2 linked regions of the Labilibaculum sp. DW002 genome follow. The protein of the gene in region 2 interacts with the protein of the main gene of each other region in a pairwise test. Links are inferred from orthologs where the notes say so. Each region holds a gene or a part of one and is shown on either strand. Other genes may lie near its edges.

Region 1 (10,747 bases), on a different replicon or contig from region 2:
TATTGGCTTGCCAAATACTGATCGTTTTCGTGACATGACTCCTGTTGATTCCATCATGAATAAAAACATCTATAAGACAAGAGGAGGTGCCAACAATTTTATCAAATCATTAGAGCAGGATATTTTTCCTCATATCGCAAAGAATTTTAGATCTAATTCTAAACGCTTGCTTATGGGACATAGTTATAGCGGACTGTTTGTAGTTCATGCTTTTTCTACTCGACCAGATTTATTCGATAAATATTTGGCATTTAGTCCAATTTTATGGTGGAACAATAAAGCAATCGTTAGGGATGTTGAGAAGTTTTTAACAGAGAATTCTTCCATTCGTAAGCATTTGTTTATTTCTTTTGCCGAAGAGGCTGAGGAGATGTTAAAATCGTGTAAGGCACTTATTTTAGCTTTAGAAACAAAATCACCGGCAGATTTAAAATGGCATTATGGATGGATGCCTGATCAAAGCCATTACACTTTGTATCGTAAAAGTTTAATGCAAGGAATGGAAATCATTTTTACAGACTATAAATATCCCGATGAACAGCTTTTAATCGATAAGGGAGTAGAAGTTGCAAATAATTACACAAGAGATATATTGTTGAATTATGGACGTAAGGAGATATTGCCTTACTCTTTGTTAGAAAGTGTTTGTGTTAATTTAAAAGATGCGAAAAAGTATAATGAGGCGATGGCCTTTTTAAAATATACGATTAAAAATTACCCTAAGCGTGCAGAGTCGTTTTATCATGTTGGTGAAATCTACGAAAGTGTTAATCAACCTAAAGAAGCTTTTAAGTTTTACGAAATTGCTCACAACAAAGATCGTGGCAGATGGGACTATGAACAAAAATATCTGGCGCTTCAAAAAACCTTAAAAGAAATGGAAGCTGATGCATTAAACAGTGTTGATTTATAAGTAGAATATACTTTTATAGGTTTTTATTACCCCTTTACACAATTAGTTTTCTTCTTCTCCGTTATTGGTACGTTACTGTATTAATGATTTATTTTGTGCGAAGTACTACTTTGAATGATGTAAAGAGGAGGAATAATGAAGGGAATATTTTTTACGGAATTTCTGGAAATGGCAGAAAAGGAATATGGTCATAATCTTACAGAAAAAATTATTTCAGAATTAGGAGTTGGTAATAATGGGGTATACGAATCAGAAATTGGATATCCTTGTGCACAGTTTGTTGAACTATGTGAATTGTTAGGCCGTGAAATTGGCAACTCATCGTCCGATGTCGCTAAAAATTTTGGAGAATATCTTTTTAGTCGCCTTGTAATTTTATTCCGACCTAGTTTTGCAGGGAATAGTAACATATTTGAATTTCTCGATCAGGTCGATGAATTCATTCATGAAAAAATGCAAAATTCTTTTCCAGCATTAAAAATTCCGAAGTTCAGGGCTATTAAAATTAACGAGAGTACTTTCCAGATAAGTTATCAAACAGAAAAAATACTTGTTGATTTGGCCATTGGTTTGTTAATGGGCTGTCAACGATTTTTTAATGAAGAAATAACGCTTAATACAGAGTATATTTCTGAGAGGAGTAAATTGGTTTGTTTTACACTTTCAAAAAGTCCTATATTAGTTTGATTCCATATTGTGAAATGTAAAATAATTTGTTTTACCTGCTTTCACATTTACTTCTATTTCTTGATCCTTACTTCCTCCTCCAGGATAATTAACTTGTAAAATGAGTTGATGCTTACCTTCTTTTAATCGAATTCTTGTGTAGTGAATTGAGTGAGGCAGTGTTTGCCAATTTCGTGTGTCAGCTTTCTCGGTAACAGCATTAAAAATACTAAGTAGAGCACCAATGTTTTCATCTTTACTTCTTGCGTAGCTTTCCAGAGCCTTTTTAGTCGCAAGGCGTAAAAGAGAATTTGCCATCTCTCTAACCATACGATCTTTTAATGTCTTAAAGGCAATCGCATTTAGATCTTGTGCTTTTTCTAGATGGTAGGTGGTCGAATTATTTATTCGCACATCTGCCGAAGTATAAAATGGAATTCTTTCTTGATATTTTGGGAATGCAACACGAACAAAATCTAAATCGCTAAAAGCACTTCTTGTGTTTCGATCCATGTTCCCAACAAAGAATGGAAGCGTAACATTTTCTTCATTATTTACCATCGTAAGGTATCCATCGCGGCCGTTAAGAGCACTGAAATTGATACTCCATTCAGCTTTTACAGGCCCTAATCCAGATAGCCAAATTAAGATTACATCTCCCTCGTTATTATTTTTCTTTTGATAGTCGAAACCAAATTCATTTTTATAGTTTTCGTATTCTTGATTCAGACCAGTTTGGAATGCAGTACGTAAAAGATCTTTTTTCAATTGCAATGGCGCAGAAGTATTGAAATTTTTTAGATAATTCTCTTCGTATATTTTTAAAGCATTTCGATAAGCAATAAAAGCATTATTTGAATCTCCAGTAGAATCATAAATTAAACCCATAAGCGTATGAGCAAAAGCATCATCACTATACCTGTTTTGAAATTTTTTCGGGTATTTATCGTTCAGAGCATATAGCTTTTCATTAACTCTGCGGCATTCAACAAGAGCCTTTTCTGAATCTCCCATTTCTAAATAGCTTAAGGCTTTATAGAAATTGAGCATTACATTTTCGAAATCTTCAGGTTGGTAGGGTTTTGTCATTGGATTGGTAAGCATAGCAAGAGCTTCCGAACCAACACTTTTTCTTTGATCTTCAATGTATAGATCCGCTTCGTTAAAATAATTAGTTGCAGCAGTATAATCTTCTTGCATCCATGCTAAAGTTCCTTTGTTCAATAAAAATAAAGCGCGATTTTTATTTCGATTGTTCTTTTTGTCCTGATCTAGAATTTTTTCAGCACCCGAAATGTCTCCACGTAAAAAAGAAGCATTAAAAGCTTCATTTTGCATGTAATAAGTAGCGCAGCCAGATAAGAACAGAAGGAAAACGAGTAGAAATGCAGTTCGTATTTTAGCAGTAATATGTAAGAGAAGCTTGTTCATCCAAATAAAGAAATTCAGGAAGTCAAAAGTGACTTCCTGATTGTACCAATTTATTTATTAACGTACTTTTTAATTTTTTTGTCACCCATCCAAACCAGTTCGCTAGTTTCAAGGTTGGTTAGCTCTAAGTTTAATTGGTAGTATCTAACTTTTTCTTTTTTATAACTATCAATTATTGAACTAATATCTCCTTGTAAAATAAAGTCAGCGCCAAGTTCTTGGCCCCATTTTTTGATGCTTGCTTTAGAGGCAAAATCTTGCTGGTCTGCACGCTCCTCGCGAAGTGCTTCTCTTTTAGCTCCAGCCTGAACCAAACGAACTCTACCATCGTTCAAAATAGCTTTTTCAATATCCTTAATGTAGGTGTCAGAATCGATATGTTCAGAACTTTTATTCGTTATTAGGCCAACAATAACTACTGGTTTTTTACCCGTTTCTTGTTGATAGTTTTCTATCCAATTACGAGTTAGTAGTTGTTCTATTAATGCTTCTGCAGTTAGTTTAGAATCCGTATCGTTCCAACGTCCGCTCAAGTCAATTTGCTGATCAGGAGATACACGGGTTACTTGTCTGGAACAAGAAACGCTGGCAAAAATAGCCAGTGTAAAAACAATTAGGCGAAATGAATACTTCATAATATTTTTCATTTTTGTTTAAATAATATCCTTTTTTTAAATTTTTTTGTTAAAATTAAACACAATATTTATGCCAGTTTATCAACTACTTTTTAATAATAGCAAGGTATTTTAAGCTTTCACTGATTAAATTTGCTAATGATTTATTTTTGCCTTGATCAATCATTAAATCTAGATGCTCGCAATTGTCAGCTAATGAGCCTACTTTGCATGAAGCATTTGATAATTGTGTAAGGTATTTTATCGAAAGATGATCCGATTCTGTAAATATGAATAGCAAATCGAATTTTTTAGTAACAAATTCAGCTAGCTCCTCGCTAATTGGTTCCCCGTTCCACTTAACATCTTTGTTGGTGTAGAATAATATCTTTTGTGCTACACCAAAATCTGGTAACTCATCCGCATTTATCCAACCAACTGTTTGCACTTTATAGCCCTTTTGCAATAAATCTTCCGAGAATTTTTTAGCAATCGAATGATTTTTGTCATCAAGCGTATCAAACAAAATCCCTATGCTTTTTGCGCTTTCTAAATTGTGAAATTCTTTTATTCTCGGATTCTTCTTCTGTTTGTTCCGAATGTGATTATTAGCAAGGCGATTTTTAATATTTTGTAAAAAACTCATTTGTTTTTAATAGTTAAGATGTAGGCTTATGATTTTGGGTCAATTTGAACGTTTGTAAATCGAATTGACAAGTTAGGAAAATTTTCATTTTCCAAATCATAATTTAAGCTTATTTAATTTTTTTTGGAGCTCGGTAACCTTTGTTGTATAATTTGCCTGGAGTAATGCTTATTTCGTTAGCCAATTGTAAAAGATTAGTGCTATTCATTACACCACAAGCTTTAATTGCAATTTTTGCACAAGCCAAAGTATCTTCTAATGCATCGTGATGCTTTAAAGGAATATCGAAAATATGTGCCAAGGTATTTAGTTTATGATTAGGCATATTAGGCCAAATATTTTTACTAATCTGAACTGTGCACATATAATCAAAATTAGGAAAGGCAATGCCATAAGTTTCGAGGCACGCACGCAATACCGAGACATCAAAACTAGCATTGTGAGCGATTACCATCTCATCTTTTAAATATTCCTCTACTTCTTCCCAAATGTAATTGAAACTTGGTTCGTTCATTACATCTTCTTCAGTAATGCCATGTATACTGATATTCATTGGGTGGAAATACATTTCAGGAGGGGAGATCAACCAATCTTTACTCTCAACAATTATTCCGTTTTCGACACGCACAAGACCTAGGGAACAGGCAGAATTTCGCTTTCCATTAGCAGTCTCAAAATCTATTGCTGTAAAATTCATTTTTTAGTAATTAGGGTTAAGATAACGAAGTGAAAAAATAATCCTCGTTTTTTAATTGAATGTTACAATCCAATCATTTTTAGAAATTCATCTTCACTTTTCATTTCAAGGCCTAACTTCTCTAGCTTAGCTAACTTGCTTGGACCAACTTTTTCTCCACCTAAAAGGAAACTTGTTTTTTTGGAAATAGATCCTACATTTTTGCCACCATGTAATTCAATTAAATCTTTTAATTCGTCTCTGGAGTATTTGTTGAAACTACCCGATATTACAATTGATAAGCCTTCCAAGGTATTGCTGGAATTTTCATCTTCAACAATTTTTTTCTCTAATTGCAAGCCAAATTCTTTTAATTGAGCCACCAGATTTTGATGATACTCATTAGAGAAATATTCAACAATGCTTTCAGCAATTTTTCCACCAATTTCATCTACTTCAATTAACTCTTCAAGAGTGGAAGTCGCTAATTTATCGATAGAAGGGATTGCTTTGGCTAATTTTTTTGCAACAGTAGCTCCAACATATCTAATTCCTAGGGCGTACAGAACTCTTTCGTAAGGTACTTGTTTGGAATTTTCAATGCTATTTAAAATACGTTCTGCCGATTTATCACCCATACGATCCAATGGTACAATATCTTCTTTTGTAAGGCGAAACAGGCCGCTAACATCTTTAATCAAACCTTTTTGAAACAATAAATCGATTGTTTCTTCCCCCAATCCATCTAAATCTAAAGCTCTTCGACTTATGAAATGTTCAATTTTTCCTTTTATTTGAGGAGGGCAGCCCATTTCGTTTGGACAATAATGGTTAGCTTCACCTTCCTTACGAACCAAAGCGGTATTGCACTCAGGACAATTATCAATGTATTCAATTCGTTTTGCTTCCGCAGATCTTTCAGACAATTCTACTCCAACAATTTTTGGAATAATTTCGCCTCCCTTTTCTACATAAACAGTATCGTTTTCGTGTAAATCTAAATTTTGAATGATATCAGCATTGTGAAGAGATGCTCTTTTTACTGTGGTTCCTGCTAATTGAACTGCTTCTAGGTTTGCAACGGGTGTAATGGAACCTGTTCTTCCAACCTGGTAAGTTACTTTTTCCAATTTGGTTGATACTCTTTCTGCTTTGTATTTGTACGATATTGCCCATCGCGGTGATTTGGCGGTAAACCCGAGTTCTTCTTGCATGTCCAATGAGTTCACCTTAATTACAATTCCATCAATTGGTACTGGTAAATCATCTCTTTTCTCATCCCACTCTTTAATAAAGGCAATTACCTCTTCAATGTTTTTGCAAAGTTTCGTGTTGGAAGGGACTTTAAAGCCCCAATCCTTTGCCGATTGCAAATTACTGTAATGATTTCTAGTTGGAATTTCTTTGCCCAATAGGTAGTATAGGTAACAGTCTAATTTGCGTTTGGCTACGATTGATGAATTCTGCATTTTTAAAGTTCCTGAAGCTGCGTTTCTAGGATTAGCAAATGCTGCTTCGCCAATTTCTTCGCGCTCTTCATTCAAGCTGTTAAAAACTTCAAAAGGCATTAGGATTTCTCCGCGAATCTCAAATTCATCTGGAAACCCTTTACCGCTTAGTTGCAATGGTACCGATCGAATGGTTTTTACATTGGCAGTAACATCATCACCTTTAACACCATCACCACGAGTAACCGCCTGCACTAATTTTCCTTTTTCATAAGTCAAAGAAATGGAAGTGCCATCGTATTTCATTTCGCATACATATTCAACATCACCATCAATCAGTTTTTTAATTCTGGTTTCAAAATCACGAATTTCCTCCTCCGAATAGGTATTTCCTAAAGAGAGCATCGGGTATTTGTGTTCCACTTGGTTAAATTCAAGATTTATATCACTACCTACTCGTTGGGTTGGTGAATTTTGATCGTTAAATTCAGGAAATTGTTTTTCTAGATCGATTAGCTCATTTAAGAGCATATCAAAGTCATAATCGCTAATACTTGGTTGCGATAATACGTAATAATTGTGATTGTAAGTATGTAATTGTCCACGTAATTCTTCTATGCGAACTTTTGCTTCTGCCTGATTCATAATAATAAAGGTCTATCGTTGTGTGAATAGAAGAGGATGTCGTTAAAAACAAACCTCGAATCGTAAAAATAGTAAACCTTGTGGTGATTTCGCAAATGATTTCAATGATTTTTGAGATTAGGAAAAGTAATTTAAAAATCATGATGAAAATGAGTTTGTTGATAAGTTTAAGGAAGAGGTATCTGTCCAGAAAATATGTTTTTGTAGCCATTTCGATCGAACAAAAAAATGAATTAACTTCTTTGAAATGGATAATGCATGACTTATCTTTAAGATTAGCCGTTACTTATTTGTGATAAAGCAATGTTAATTAGGTAGTTCTTTTTATTGAATTAGAATATTGAGAAGTCAATTTAAAGATCAATTAGCTATGAATCATGAAGACTAAAATAAGAATAAGCTATTATTAAAAATGGAGAACTTGGTGAGTGAATTAGCGCATTATCGATGATGATATTTTTGCCATATATGAAGCTGCAAGTGATATCAATAGACTTCAATCTTAAATTTCAATTATGAACGCAAATAAATTAATTGAATTATCTCAGGATCTTATCTGTATAACGGATGATAAAGGTGTTTTTACCTTTTTGAATCCAGCTTACACAGATATGCTTGGTTATGATGCTAAGGAACTTATTAATAAACCTTTTTTTAATATAGTACATCCTGATGATCTTGAAAAAACAAATAAAGAATTTGAAAATCTGCTGATAAGTGAAAAAACAATAAATTTTAATAATAGATACATCCACAAGAATGGTTCGGTAAAATATATTGAATGGAAAGCTACGTCTGTTTCATGTGAGAAATCAGTTTATGCTACTGGGCGTGATATTACAGAAAGTAAATTAAGAGAATTTGAAAATACAGAGTTGGAGGTTCGTTTAAATGCATTAATAAATTGCAGTACTGATTTTATGTTTCTTCTAGAGCAAGATGGAAACATAAAGATAGCAAATGAAGCATTTGCAAATAATTTTGGTGTTTCTGTGAATAAGTTAATCGGCTTAAATGTTTATGATTTATTACCCAAAAAGGATGGTGTAAGACGAAAAAAAGCAGCCGATAAAATCATAAAGGAGAGAAAGCCAATTGTTTATAGCGACGAAAGAAGTGGGCATTTTTATGAAACTCATATATTTCCTAGTTATACCAATGGGAATGTTGAATTGGCGATGTTTACAAGAGATATCACTGAGCGTAAACTTATTGAAGGTGCACTTATAGCAAGTGAGGAAAAATTTAGGAACTTGGCTGATACGGCTCAAGTTGCTATATCCATTGTGACAACAAATTATGAAAAGGGAATTTTATATGTAAATAAATATTGGGAGAAAATTACTGGGTATACGAAGCAAGAATCATTCCAATTACAAGCTTTAGATATTGTTCATCCCGACCAAAGAGCTATGGTAAATGAAAGAGCTACCAGAAGATTAGCTGGTGAGACGGTTCCCGATCATTACGAAATGAAAATACTTACAAAATCGAACCAAACCAAATGGGTCGATATAACAATTACTCTTATCGATTATGAAGGAACGCGAGCAATTTTGACCACAGCCATTGACATTACTGAACGTAAACATGCCGATGTTAACTTGAGAGATGAAAAAGAGCAAATAAAAACAATTCTGAATCTTGTTAATGATCCAATATTTGTAAAAGATGATAATCATCGAATTACAATGGCAAACAAAGCTTTTTTTGATATTTTCAATTTGGATGAGAATAAGGTGATTGGATACACACTTGCAGAGCAAGTTCCAGAAAATGAAAGAGAACATTTTTTAACTACAGATCGAAAAGTTCTTGATACAGGTATACCTGATTTGCGAGAAGAAACATTGACTTCAGATGGAATTACGAAAACTATAGTTACAAGCAAGACTCGTTTTATTGATGAGTCAGGAAATAAGTTTTTAGTGGGATCTATTCACGATATTACGGTACAGAAAAATGCGATAGTGGCATTGGCTAAAAGTGAAAATCGACTAAGTTTAGCATTAGAAACAGGACATATTGGCGCATGGGATCTTAATTTACAAGACCAATCATCACATAGAACACTAATCCATGATCAGATTTTTGGATATAAAACATTACAGAGTAAATGGACTTTTGAAATGTTTATGGAACATGTTTTACCTGAGGATAGGACTGATGTGGAAAAAACTTTTAAGAAAGCATTAGAGACGATTTCAGATTGGAACTTTGAGTGCAGGATAAAACGGATTGATGGCAAAATGCGCTGGATAAAATCCACTGGAAAACATATTCTAAATTCGGATGGGAAGCCAATTGCTCTATCTGGGATTATTCAAGATATTTCAGAACATAAATGGTCAGAGGTAGAGTTGGTTAGAGCTAAAAAGAGAGCTGAGGAAAGTGATCGTTTAAAGTCTGCTTTTGTAGCAAATATGAGTCATGAGATTCGAACTCCAATGAATAGTATACTTGGGTTTTCGGGGCTTTTGAGTGGCAGTAATCTCACGATCGCTAAAAAGGATAAATACCTCAGTATAATAATGAAAAGTGGAGATAGAATGCTGAATATTATTGATGATATTATGGATATTTCAAAAATTGAAGCAGGTCTTGTGACAGTAGAAATTGAGGAATTTGATATCAATGAACAGATAGATTATTTATATAATATCTTTAAACAAGAAGTTGAAGCTAAGGGAATGAATCTTTTATTTAAAAAAGGACTATTAAATAAAGAAGCTAAAATTAATACTGATAAGGATAAATTTATCGCGATTCTCTCTAATTTAATAAAAAATGCAATTAAATATACGGAGGAAGGTAATATAGAATATGGTTACGAGTTGATAAGCAATGGAGAAGATTCAATATTTAAGTTTGTTGTAAAGGATACTGGAATTGGTATTTCAGAAGATCGTCAGGATGCAATTTTTGAAAGATTCGTTCAGGCAGATATTCAGGATGTTATGGCTCGAGAAGGAGCAGGACTTGGTTTGGCGATTACCAAAGCTCACATTGAAATGCTGAATGGTGACATTTGGGTAGATAGTAAAGAAGGTGAAGGCTCTGCATTTTATTTCACCTTACCTTCTAAAGTGTCTGTAGATGTTAACCAAGCTATACGAAACTCAGTTGCATCTGATAAATCTAATAATTAAAACCAATACCAAGCTGCATTATATAAGAGTTAGATTTAAGGTTAAATTCGTAAATATTCGAGTATTTATAACTTGTATAAAAGATCACCTTTGAGTGATCTTTCTTTTTTGAACCATTTACCGATTCTTGACAGCACTTAACCGATTTGAACAAGTAAAAGCTATACTATTATTCTATTTTAGCAATAGAAACAAAGGAAACCCAAATCTTAAACCATATTATCATGGATGAAAATAAAAAAAATAAAAGTCTATTTGTTGGACTGCTTCTAATAATTGTTGGAATTGTAATTGTTTTAGAGCGGCTTAACTATCAATCTAATTTTATCGAAGCATACCTGTATCGATGGGAAGCCTTTTTAATTCTTTTCGGATTATTACAGGTATTGGTTAGAAGAAAAATTTTTGGTGGAATGATAGCGATTGCAGCAGGTGGTTATTTCCTTATGGATGATTTGTATTTTATTCCTGAGAATTGGCATATGTGGTTTTTTCCAGCTTTACTTATTTTAGGAGGAATAGCATTTATTTTTGCTCCTGATTCGCCTTATTGTTCAAA
Region 2 (11,020 bases):
ATTACAGCTATTGAGATTGCAGCAGACAATAAAAATGGTAAAGCACTTGTTCCTGAAGTTTGTGTGCTTTTCGAAAACAAATTGTTTAGAGGAAATCGCACAACCAAGCACAATGCTGAATATTTTAATGCCTTTTATTCTTATAATTATCCTGATTTGGCAAAAATCGGAATACATATCAATTACAATTATGCTGCCATTCATTACCCAAGTCAGCCACAAGAATTGGAAATTTCAACAAGTTTAGATTCTAATATTGCAATATTGAAGATATTCCCTGGAATTAACAAGCAAGTTGTCGATTCTATTTTAAATTGTGAAGGTATAAAAGGAATTGTTATGGAAACATATGGAGCTGGTAATGCCCCGACAGATGCTTGGTTTGTTGATTCAATTAAAGAAGCAATTGGTAGAGGAGTTATTGTGTACAATGTGACTCAATGTCCTTCTGGAAGTGTAGATATGGGCTTGTACGAAACTAGTCTTGAACTATTAGCAGCAGGTGTTGTTAGTGGACGAGACATCACAACAGAGGCGGCTGTTACAAAATTAATGTACGTCTTGGGAAAAAAGCTTAATGAAGAACAAATCAAATTCTTTTTAAATAAGTCCATCAAAGGTGAATTATGCCAATAGAAAATTTGTTTTTCACTTTTTTTTTGTAATTTGGTGCACTGTTAAAAGTGTTCTATATTACATAAGGTCATGTAAGGAATGATATGAAGTGTAGAAATAGAAAGACTTTTAAATAATATTTGACAGACAACTATGTGTTTAGTTGTATTAAAGACCGCAACCGTTTAATTTTGTAAAAAATAATTTCGTTAATTAAAATTTGAAAAACAGACTATGAAAAAGTTATTTGCATTTATAGCAGTTATCGGGATGCTGAATTTTGGAGCATCATTCAATGCAGTTGCTCAAGATGAGACAGCTGAAACTACCGAAGCTACCGTAGATACTCAGGATGAAGCTGCAGAAGAAGTTGCAGTTGAAGAAACTGTAGTAGAAGAAGAAGTAGAAAGTACTTCATTTCACGCTATTGTTAAGAAGCAATTCATCCAGGGTGGTGCGATGTTTATGAGTTTTGTATTGTTGTCATTAATTTTAGGTTTGGCTCTTTGTATTGAAAGAATCATTTACTTAAACATGTCAACTACAAATACTAAGAAGTTGATCGCTAGCCTAGAGGAAGCGTTGAACAACGGTGGTGTTGATGCTGCTAAAGAAGTTTGTAGAAACACTCGCGGTCCTATCGCTAGTATCTTCTATCAAGGTCTTGATCGTATCGATGAAGGTGTAGAGGTTGTTGAGAAATCAGTAATCGCTTACGGTTCAGTTCAGATGGGTCTTTTAGAGAAAGGTCTTTCTTGGATTTCATTGATGATTGGTCTTGCTCCTATGTTGGGTTTCATGGGTACAGTAATCGGTATGATTGGTGCATTTGACTCTATTCAGTCAATGGGTACTATTTCTCCTGCTGCTGTAGCTGGTGGTATTAAGGTTGCCTTGATTACAACAGTATCTGGTTTGATCGTTGCGATGATCCTACAGGTATTCTATAACTACTGTACTGCTAAAATTGACAGTATCGTTAACAACATGGAAGATGCATCTATTTCTCTTCTTGATATCTTAGTAAAATACAACTTGAAAAAATAATTTCCGACTATGTCAAATACATTGAGTAAATATTTAAATATTCTTACCTATGTAATGCTTGGTCTTACAGTTGTTTTTGTAGCCATGTTTTACTTTGGTGGAGAAGTGCCAAACGCAGCTTATACAACTCCGGTTCACACCGATTCGTTGATCTATTGGGCTAAGGCATTATTCTATATCACTGTTGGCTTGTCAATTTTGTTCCCTATTATTCAATTAGTAACGAATCCTAAAGGGGCAATTAAGGGATTAGCTGGACTTGCTGGTCTTGGACTAGTTATCTTGATCGCATATTCTTTATCAGATGGTACATTATTGAATCTTCCTGGTTATACTGGAGAAGACAATAATCCTAGCTCGTTAAAGTTTGCTGATACCATTCTTTACACCATGTATATTTTAGGTGTAGGTGCTATCGCTTCTATCGTAGTGACTGAAGCATTAAGAAAATTACGCTAAGACAATGATTCGATTAAATTCGAATCGTAAACCTTAAGAAATAATATTATGGCAAGAAAAACACCAGAGATAAATTCGAGTTCGATGGCCGATATCGCTTTCTTGTTGCTTATTTTCTTCTTGGTGACAACTACAATGGACGTAGATACTGGTATCTACAAAAAGTTGCCACCTATTCCAGAAGATGAACAACTGAATGATGATGTTAAGGTTAAGAAACGTAATGTTTTTTCCATATTGGTGAACCGTAACAATGAATTGTTGGTAAATGGTGAAGTTCTTAGTATTTCACAATTGCGTGAAAAAACAAAAGAATTCATCTTGAATCCACTTAATAAAGAAGACTTACCTGAGAAGAAACCAACTACGATTCCATATTTTGGTGACGTGATGGTTTCAAAAGGTTTGATTTCGTTACAGAATGACCGTGGAACAAGATATGAAACTTATATTCGCGTTCAGGATGAACTTGCAGCGGCTTCTCGAGAGTTAAAGGATGAGAAGTCGGTACAAAAATGGGGTAAAAAATATGCCGAGCTTGATGATGATCAGAAAGCAGCGGTTAGAAAATATATCCCAGTTCAGATTTCTGAAGCAGAACCAAGAAACACAGGAGGTAAATAATGTCAAAGTTTAGAAAAGACGGTAAAAAAGATCTACCGGCCATATCAACAGCTTCTCTTCCTGATATTGTATTTATGTTACTTTTCTTCTTTATGGTTGCTACAACCATGCGTGACGTTGAATTGAGTGTAAATTATACTCAGCCTAAGGCGAATGAATTGGTGAAGTTAGAAAAGAAGGATTTGGTTAGTAACATTCACGTTGGAGTTCCTTTAAGGAAATTTCAAAAGACGTTTGGTACAGAACCAAGAATTCAGCTAAACGATCAATTTGCTACAGTTGCAGATATTCAAGCTTTTATTGCTTCAGAACGTGAATCAAGAAAAGAAGAATTGCGTAATAAGTTGACTACTTCATTGAAAGTTGATCAATACACTAAAATGGGTATTATCACTGATATTAAGCAGGAACTTAGAAAAGCAAGTTCACTTAAGTTGAACTACTCAACTAGACAAACTGCAGAATAATTTATTATTCGATATATAATTAAAAAGGAGTCCAATAGGACTCCTTTTTTTTGTGCCTATAATTTTGAATTTTTTCCTAACAAGAAAAGTAGGGACAAGCAAATTGTGTGTTTTGCCAGATCTGAAATCGTTATTTTTTAATGATTTGTTTCTATTTTATTTGAGAGAAGTGTTGGGGAGTTTTCTTAGGAAATTACTGTTTTCACCTTGGGAAAGGATTGATTTAAAACAAAGCTTAACAGGTCGTTAAGCCTTGTTTATTATTCCAGTATTGTTATGGAATTTCATTGTTGTGACCCGTGGCGGATTCAAACCCATGGCCTTCAGAACCGGAATCTGACGTTCTATTCAGCTGAACTAACGGGCCATTGCGTGCACAAATTTAAAAAATTATTTTGTTCTGCATGTTTATTCTACACAATATCATTTGGGAAATAAATAGCAGCTCGATAAAGGTGTATGCTTAAGGCATTAAGAACCAATTTTTAATAAAATCAGACTTCCTCTTCAAACACGATTAATATTTGTAAACTTTTGCTAATTTTGCGGTTCGAAAGCTTCGAATAACCATATTTTATCAATAATACCATGGAATACAATTTTAAAGAAATAGAAAAGAAGTGGCAGAAGTTTTGGGTAGATAACAAGACTTATAAAGTTGATGTTGATACAAGTAAACCAAAATTTTATGTGCTCGATATGTTTCCATACCCATCGGGTGCTGGTTTGCATGTTGGTCATCCACTTGGTTATATTGCTTCTGATATATATTCTCGCTACAAGCGTTTAAAAGGGTTTAATGTTTTGCATCCTATGGGGTATGATGCCTATGGTCTGCCTGCAGAGCAATATGCAATTCAAACGGGGCAACATCCAGCTATTACAACTGATGTAAATATTAAGAGATACCGTCAGCAATTAGATAAAATTGGTTTTTCTTACGATTGGGATAGAGAAATTCGTACTTGTGATCCTGAATATTACAAGTGGACACAGTGGGCATTTGTAGAAATGTTCAATCACTATTTTAATAATAAAACACAAAAAGCTGAATCTATTGAAACTCTAATTGCAAAGTTCGAGGCGAATGGAAATGCTTCTGTTAATGCTGCTTGTTCGGAAATTGAACCTTTTACAGCAGAAGAGTGGAAAGCTTATTCTGATACCGAAAAACAGGCAACTCTTTTGAATTACCGTTTAGCTTATTTAGCCAATACGATGGTGAACTGGTGTCCTGCTTTGGGTACAGTTTTGGCTAATGACGAAATTAAGGACGGTTTATCTGTTCGAGGTGGTCATCCTGTAGAGCAGAAGAAAATGCGTCAATGGTCTTTAAGAGTATCTGCTTATGCAAAGCGTTTACTTGAGGATATGGAAAAGTTGGAATGGACTGACTCATTGAAAGAAATTCAGCGTAACTGGATTGGACGTTCCGAAGGTGCAGAAATGGACTTTAAGGTAAAGGACTCAGACGTAGAAATGACAGTTTTTACAACGAGACCTGATACTATTTTTGGTGTTAGCTTTATGGTTTTGGCTCCAGAAAGTGAGTTGGTTGATCAATTGACTACTCCAGAATATAAAGAAAAAATTGCAGCTTATATTGCAGCTACTAAAAAGCGTACTGAACGAGAACGTATGGCCGATGTTAAAACGGTTAGTGGTGAATTTACAGGCTCATATGCTATACATCCATTTTCAGGAGAAGCAATTCCGGTTTGGGTGAGTGATTATGTTTTGGCTGGTTACGGAACAGGTGCTATTATGGCTGTTCCTGCACACGATAGCCGTGACTATGCTTTTGCTAAGAAATTTGATCTTCCAATTGTTCCTGTAGTATCAGATGGTGATTTAAGTGAAGGCTCATACGATGCAAAAGCTGGAGAAATGATCAATTCAGACTTCATGAATGGATTGGACGTAAAAGATGCTATTGTAAAAGCTAACGAAGAAATTGAAGAAAGAAAATTAGGTAAGCGAAAAGTGAATTTCCGCTTGCGCGATGCTATTTTCTCACGTCAGCGTTATTGGGGGGAGCCATTCCCAGTTTATTTTAAGGATGGTATGCCTAAAATGATGGATATGGATAAGTTGCCTCTTGAGTTACCTGAGGTTGATAAATATTTACCTACCGAAACGGGAGAGCCGCCATTGGGACGTGCAACAAACTGGACAACTGACGATGGTCATCCTATTGAATTGAATACAATGCCTGGTTTTGCAGGTTCATCTGCCTATTACTTGCGTTATATGGATCCTCGTAACAACGAAGCCTTGGTGTCCGAGGAAGTAAATGAGTACTGGCAAGATGTGGATTTATATATTGGTGGAACAGAGCATGCTACAGGTCACCTAATTTATTCACGTTTTTGGAATAAATTTCTTTACGATATAGGTAAGGTTTGTAAAGATGAGCCTTTCAAAAAGCTTATTAATCAAGGTATGATTCAAGGTCGCTCGAACTTTGTATACCGTATTAAGAATACCAATAAGTATGTGTCGTATGGTTTGAGAAAAGATTATGAGACGACTCAAATTCACGTTGATGTTAACATCGTGAAGAATGATGTATTAGATACTGAAGCTTTCAAAAATTGGATGCCTGAGTATGCTGATGCTGAATTTGTATTGGAAGATGAAAAATATATTTGTGGCTGGGCAGTTGAGAAAATGTCTAAGTCGATGTTTAATGTGGTTAATCCAGATGTGATTGTTGAAGAATATGGCGCTGACACACTTCGTTTATACGAAATGTTCTTAGGACCATTGGAAGCTTCAAAACCTTGGGATACTAATGGTATCGATGGAGTTCATAAATTCTTAAAAAAATTGTGGCGTTTATTCCATAATGACAAGAATGAGTTTGCAATCTCAACTGATGAACCAACTAAAGCAGAGTATAAAATTCTTCACAAGTCTATCAAAAAGATTCAAGATGATATTGAGCGATTCTCATTCAATACTTCTGTTTCTGCCTTTATGATTTGTGTTAACGAATTGAATAGTGCGAAATGTAATAAGAAAGCAATTTTAGAAGAATTACTTGCTCTTTTAGCACCATTTGCACCTCATATTACCGAAGAACTTTGGGCATTGTGTGGAAATACAAACAGTATTACCAAAGCAAGTTTTCCAGAGTTTAACGAAAGTTTTGTTCTGGAAAACAATCATAAATATCCAGTTTCGTTTAATGGAAAAATGAGATTTTTGCTGGAACTGCCATTAAGTCTGAATAAAGATGAAATTGAACAGGCTGTGATGACCTGTGAACAGGCCCAGAAATGGATAGATGGAAAAACCCCTAGAAAGGTAATTATTGTTCCTAAGAAAATTGTAAACATAGTAGTCTAAGAGAATAAAATAAAGTTGTATATTATACAAAGGGCTTTGTTTTCTTCTGAAAACAAAGCCCTTTTTTTGTCTAAATATTTAAAACGTACTGTCTAATGAAATTTTCAATCGCTGAAGCGAAATCCTATCTTATTATTACCTTAGGATTATGCATCTATAGTTTTGGTTGGACTGCTTTTTTAATTCCATCTGAAATTGTGGCAGGAGGAGTTGGAGGTATCGGAACCATCATTTACTATGCCTCGGGAGAAACCATCCCTGTTGGTTATTCCTTTTTTGTAATTAATATTTTCTTGATTTTAATTGCCTTGAAAGTTCTGGGTAGTCGTTTTGGAATCAAAACAATTTTTGGGATTATTGTAGGTTCTGTTTTGTTATACTTTCAGCAGCAATGGATTACGGAACCTTTAGTAGATGAGAAATTTATGGCGAGTATCATTGGTGGTATTTTAGCTGGTGTTGGTATTGGAATTACGTTAACACAAGGCGGAAGTACAGGTGGAACCGATATTGTTGCCATGATGATTAACAAGTATCGAAATATTGGCCCTGGTAGAGTCATACTCTATATCGATATTTTTATCATTGCTTCTTCCTATATTATCTTTGAGGATATTTCAACAATTGTGTATGGTTATGTGGAAATGGGTGTGGCAGCTTATACCATCGATATGATGATATCTGGTTCTAAGCAATCGGCTCAGCTTTTTATCATGTCAACCAAATATGAAGAGGTTGCAGAAATGCTTAGCGAGGAAACAGGTAGAGGTATATCAATGCTTCACAGTACTGGTTGGTACACTCGAAAAGATACAATGATGTTAATGATCGTTGTGCGTAAGCATGAAACACAATATATCTTTAGAGTTGTTAAAGAACTTGATCCAAAAGCTTTTATTACTATGGGGTCAGTAATGGGCGTATTTGGAGAAGGATTCGAAGAAATAAGAGCATAACATCTACAATTAATTTATCTATTTTGATGAAAAATATATTTAAAACAACAGATTTAAAAGAATCATTGCGGTCCTACTTTATAATTGCAATAGGTTTGTTTATTGGATCTGTTGGTTGGACAGGTTTCTTAATTCCATCAGAAATTGTAGGTGGTGGGGTTACTGGTATGGCTACGATTATCTATTTTGTGACCGGTTTTAAGGTTGGATATTCTGTTTTTATTATAAATTCAGTACTCCTTTTAGCATCTTTAAGAGTATTAGGCTTCAGTTTTGGACTTAAGACCATTTATGGAATATTCGTGATTTCATTTTTTCTTTGGCTATTTCAGTCAATAATAACGGAGCCTTTGGTTTCTGACCGATTTATGTGTGCTATAATTGGTGGTATTATGGCTGGAGCAAGTGCTGGTATTATACTATCGCAAGGTGGAAGTACCGGAGGTACCGATATCATTGCCATGATGATTAATAAATATCGAAATTACAGCCCAGGTCAACTTCTTTTAACTCTGGATCTGATTATTATCTCTTCATCATATTTTATCTCAAATTCCATTGAGCAAGTAGTCTATGGTTTTGTAGCTATGGGAGTGAGTGCTTATTGTGTTGATATGGCGATTGAAGGAGCTAAACAATCTGTTCAAATTTTTATTTTCACCAAAAAGCATGAAGAAATTCGTAATGAAGTTGTTTTAAATCTTGATCAAGGATTAACGGTTCTAGAGGCCAAAGGTGGCTACTCTCAACAAGATGTAAAAGTTTTGATGCTTTTAGCAAAGAAGAAAGATTCGCAAGCTATACTTAAAATGGTAAAAATTGTAGACCCAGACGCTTTCATATCTATGGGATCGGTAATGGGTGTATACGGACAAGGATTCGATAAGATAAAGTCTTAAAAAAGCTTAAATCAATAAAGATGGGTAATAGCTTGTTGTACAACTATAATAATAGTTATACCTTTAGGCTTCTAAAAAATAACGATCCACGATGAAAAAATTCTTCAATTATAAATTCTTCCTGATTGCAGGTGCTGTTCTCTTAGGTTTAATTGTTTTAAAATGGCTTTCGAAAGAGAATCAAGTAAAAGAAATTGCACAGGAAACAGTTGTAATTGATACAACGGAAAAAGAACAAATTCATTTAAAGTATGGATTTCCAATTGAAGAATTTAATGTCGAAACCAATAGAGTAAAGAGAAATCATAGTTTGTCTACTATTTTGAGACAATATGATGTTAGCTTCGGAACAATCGATAAAATAGCTAGAAAAGCTAAGAAGGTATTTAATGTTCGTAGAATTAAATCTGGACATGAATATTCAGTTCTCTTTACAAAGGATAGTTTAAAAACGCCAGAATATTTCGTTTACGAGAATACGCCTGTTGAATATATTGTTTTTGACTTACGTGATACCTTAAATGTATTTAAGGGCGAAAAGGAAATTGTTAAACATAGGAGACAAATAAAAGGTACAATTGAATCATCGCTGTGGAATGCTATGGTCGATGCAGGAGCAGATCCGGTTCTCTCAATGGAATTGTCAGATATTTATGCTTGGACGATTGATTTCTTTGGAATTGGAAAGGGAGATGAATTTAATGTGATTTACGATGAAGAAATGATTGATGGTGAATCTATTCATCAAATTGATGTGATTGCAGCGAACTTTGTTCACCACAAATCGAATAATTATGCCTTTGCTTTTACTGATGGAGAAAAAGGAGGTTATTTTGATGAAGAAGGAAAGAGTTTGCAGAAAGCATTCTTGAAGGCCCCACTTCGTTTTTCCCGCATAAGTTCTAAGTTTTCAAATAGACGTTTTCATCCGGTTCTTAAACGTTATCGTGCTCATCATGGAATCGACTATGCTGCACCAACAGGTACGCCTGTAATGACCATTGGCGATGGTGTGATTGTGAAGAGAGGATTCCAGAAAAGAGGAGGAGGACGTTATCTTAAGGTTAAACACAACTCAGTCTATACAACGACTTACATGCATTTTTCGCGTTTCGGTAAAAATGTAAGTGTTGGATCCAGAGTAAAACAAGGACAAGTTATAGGTTATGTTGGTGCGACAGGTTTAGCTACGGGACCACATTTAGATTTTAGAGTTCATAAAAATGGAAAAGCAATCAATCCATTAAGGATGAAATCGCCTCCCGTTTCTCCTGTTAAAAAGGAGAACGAAGTACGATATCAGTTAGTGATGGAGAGCTTAATGAAAGAGCTTAATAAAGAAGAAGCAATTACCTTAGAGTAATTGCTCAATAATTTTAGGGAAAAATTCGTACTCTAATTGATGAATTTTTTCGGCTACATCATCAGCAGTGTCGTTTGGAAAAACATCACATTTCGTTTGAAAAACAATTTTACCTTCATCGTATTTTTCATTTACCATGTGAATGGAAATTCCAGTTTCGGTTTCTTTATTTGCAACAACAGCTTTGTGAATATTCATTCCGTACATTCCTTTTCCTCCATACTTAGGAAGTAGAGCTGGGTGAATATTAACAATAGAATTCGAAAATTTCCGCAATAGATTAAGAGGAAGTAGCCATAGAAATCCTGCTAAAACAATAAAATCGACCTGTTTTTCGGCTAAAAAATCAACGATTTTATCCGTTTCGTTAAATTCTGAGCGGGAAAAAACGAAAGTTGGAATATTTAAGTTTTTCGCTCTGGATAGCACAAAGGCATTAGCGTTGTTAGAAAGTATTGCAGAAATTTCAAAATCAGGTTTATTGCTAAAATATCTTGCAATATTTTCAGCGTTACTTCCTGATCCAGAAGCAAAAATGGCTATTTTTTTCATGTCGGTTTTTAGTGTTGTCTCAATTATACAAATATATGCAAAATGCATTTCGAAGGGGAATTATTTCGCAGAAAAGGAAAAAGGATTATCTTTGCGACCAACTATGTGGAAATAAGTTTGATTTTATATCCTAAATTTATTTCTTTGCAGAGTTAGAAATTAATTAGTTTTTTAAATATTAATCTAAAATTTTAAAGTTATGTCTGATATTGCATCTAGAGTAAAAGCAATCATTGTTGACAAATTGGGTGTTGATGAAACAGAAGTTGCTGTTGAAGCTAGCTTCACTAATGACCTAGGAGCTGATTCATTGGATACAGTTGAGTTAATCATGGAATTCGAAAAGGAATTTAACATTGCTATTCCAGACGATCAAGCTGAGAACATCGGGACTGTAGGTGCCGCAATTTCTTATATCGAAGAAAACGCTAAGTAATTAATTAACCCAGAACCTTTTTTATGGAACTTAGAAGAGTAGTAGTAACTGGTCTTGGAACCATTAACCCAATCGGTAATAATATTGCTGAATATTGGGAAAGTTTGAAGAATGGAAAGAGCGGATCTGATAAGATTCAGCAATTCGATGCTTCAAAATTCAAGACTCAGTTCGCTTGCGAGGTTAAAAACTTCGATCCAAAAGCGCATTTCGATCGCAAAGAAGTTCGTAAACTCGATCTTTATACGCAG

The links.
Region 1: the proteins of leuS (region 2) and ligA interact in binary tests that used the Escherichia coli proteins (3 or more experiments, as listed by UniProt). The link is inferred for Labilibaculum sp. DW002 from one-to-one orthologs.

The regions. Positions count from the first base shown.
Region 1 is NZ_JAKJSC010000001.1:655,388-666,134, reverse strand. The notes cover bases 4,535-7,529. They hold ligA (NAD-dependent DNA ligase LigA), read right to left. Parts: upstream 7,040-7,529; coding sequence 5,030-7,039; downstream 4,535-5,029. Other genes in these bases: L3049_RS02590 (exonuclease domain-containing protein), read right to left, coding at 4,535-4,967. Outside these bases: L3049_RS02615 (alpha/beta hydrolase-fold protein), read left to right, coding at 1-913; L3049_RS02610 (heme NO-binding domain-containing protein), read left to right, coding at 1,049-1,600; L3049_RS02605 (COG3014 family protein), read right to left, coding at 1,592-3,010; L3049_RS02600 (penicillin-binding protein activator LpoB), read right to left, coding at 3,061-3,645; L3049_RS02595 (DUF6913 domain-containing protein), read right to left, coding at 3,731-4,270; more of L3049_RS02590, read right to left, coding at 4,380-4,534; L3049_RS02580 (PAS domain S-box protein), read left to right, coding at 7,555-10,188; L3049_RS02575 (LiaF transmembrane domain-containing protein), read left to right, coding at 10,413-10,747. UniProt on the Escherichia coli protein: DNA ligase that catalyzes the formation of phosphodiester linkages between 5'-phosphoryl and 3'-hydroxyl groups in double-stranded DNA using NAD as a coenzyme and as the energy source for the reaction.
Region 2 is NZ_JAKJSC010000008.1:102,090-113,109, reverse strand. Bases 3,496-6,763 are described here. They hold leuS (leucine--tRNA ligase), read left to right. Parts: upstream 3,496-3,800; coding sequence 3,801-6,563; downstream 6,564-6,763. Other genes in these bases: L3049_RS19455 (YitT family protein), read left to right, coding at 6,659-6,763. In the rest of the region: L3049_RS19490 (asparaginase), read left to right, coding at 1-636; L3049_RS19485 (MotA/TolQ/ExbB proton channel family protein), read left to right, coding at 850-1,662; L3049_RS19480 (hypothetical protein), read left to right, coding at 1,672-2,121; L3049_RS19475 (ExbD/TolR family protein), read left to right, coding at 2,170-2,745; L3049_RS19470 (ExbD/TolR family protein), read left to right, coding at 2,745-3,212; more of L3049_RS19455, read left to right, coding at 6,764-7,519; L3049_RS19450 (YitT family protein), read left to right, coding at 7,546-8,418; L3049_RS19445 (peptidoglycan DD-metalloendopeptidase family protein), read left to right, coding at 8,510-9,781; purN (phosphoribosylglycinamide formyltransferase), read right to left, coding at 9,773-10,333; L3049_RS19435 (acyl carrier protein), read left to right, coding at 10,533-10,769; fabF (beta-ketoacyl-ACP synthase II), read left to right, coding at 10,793-11,020.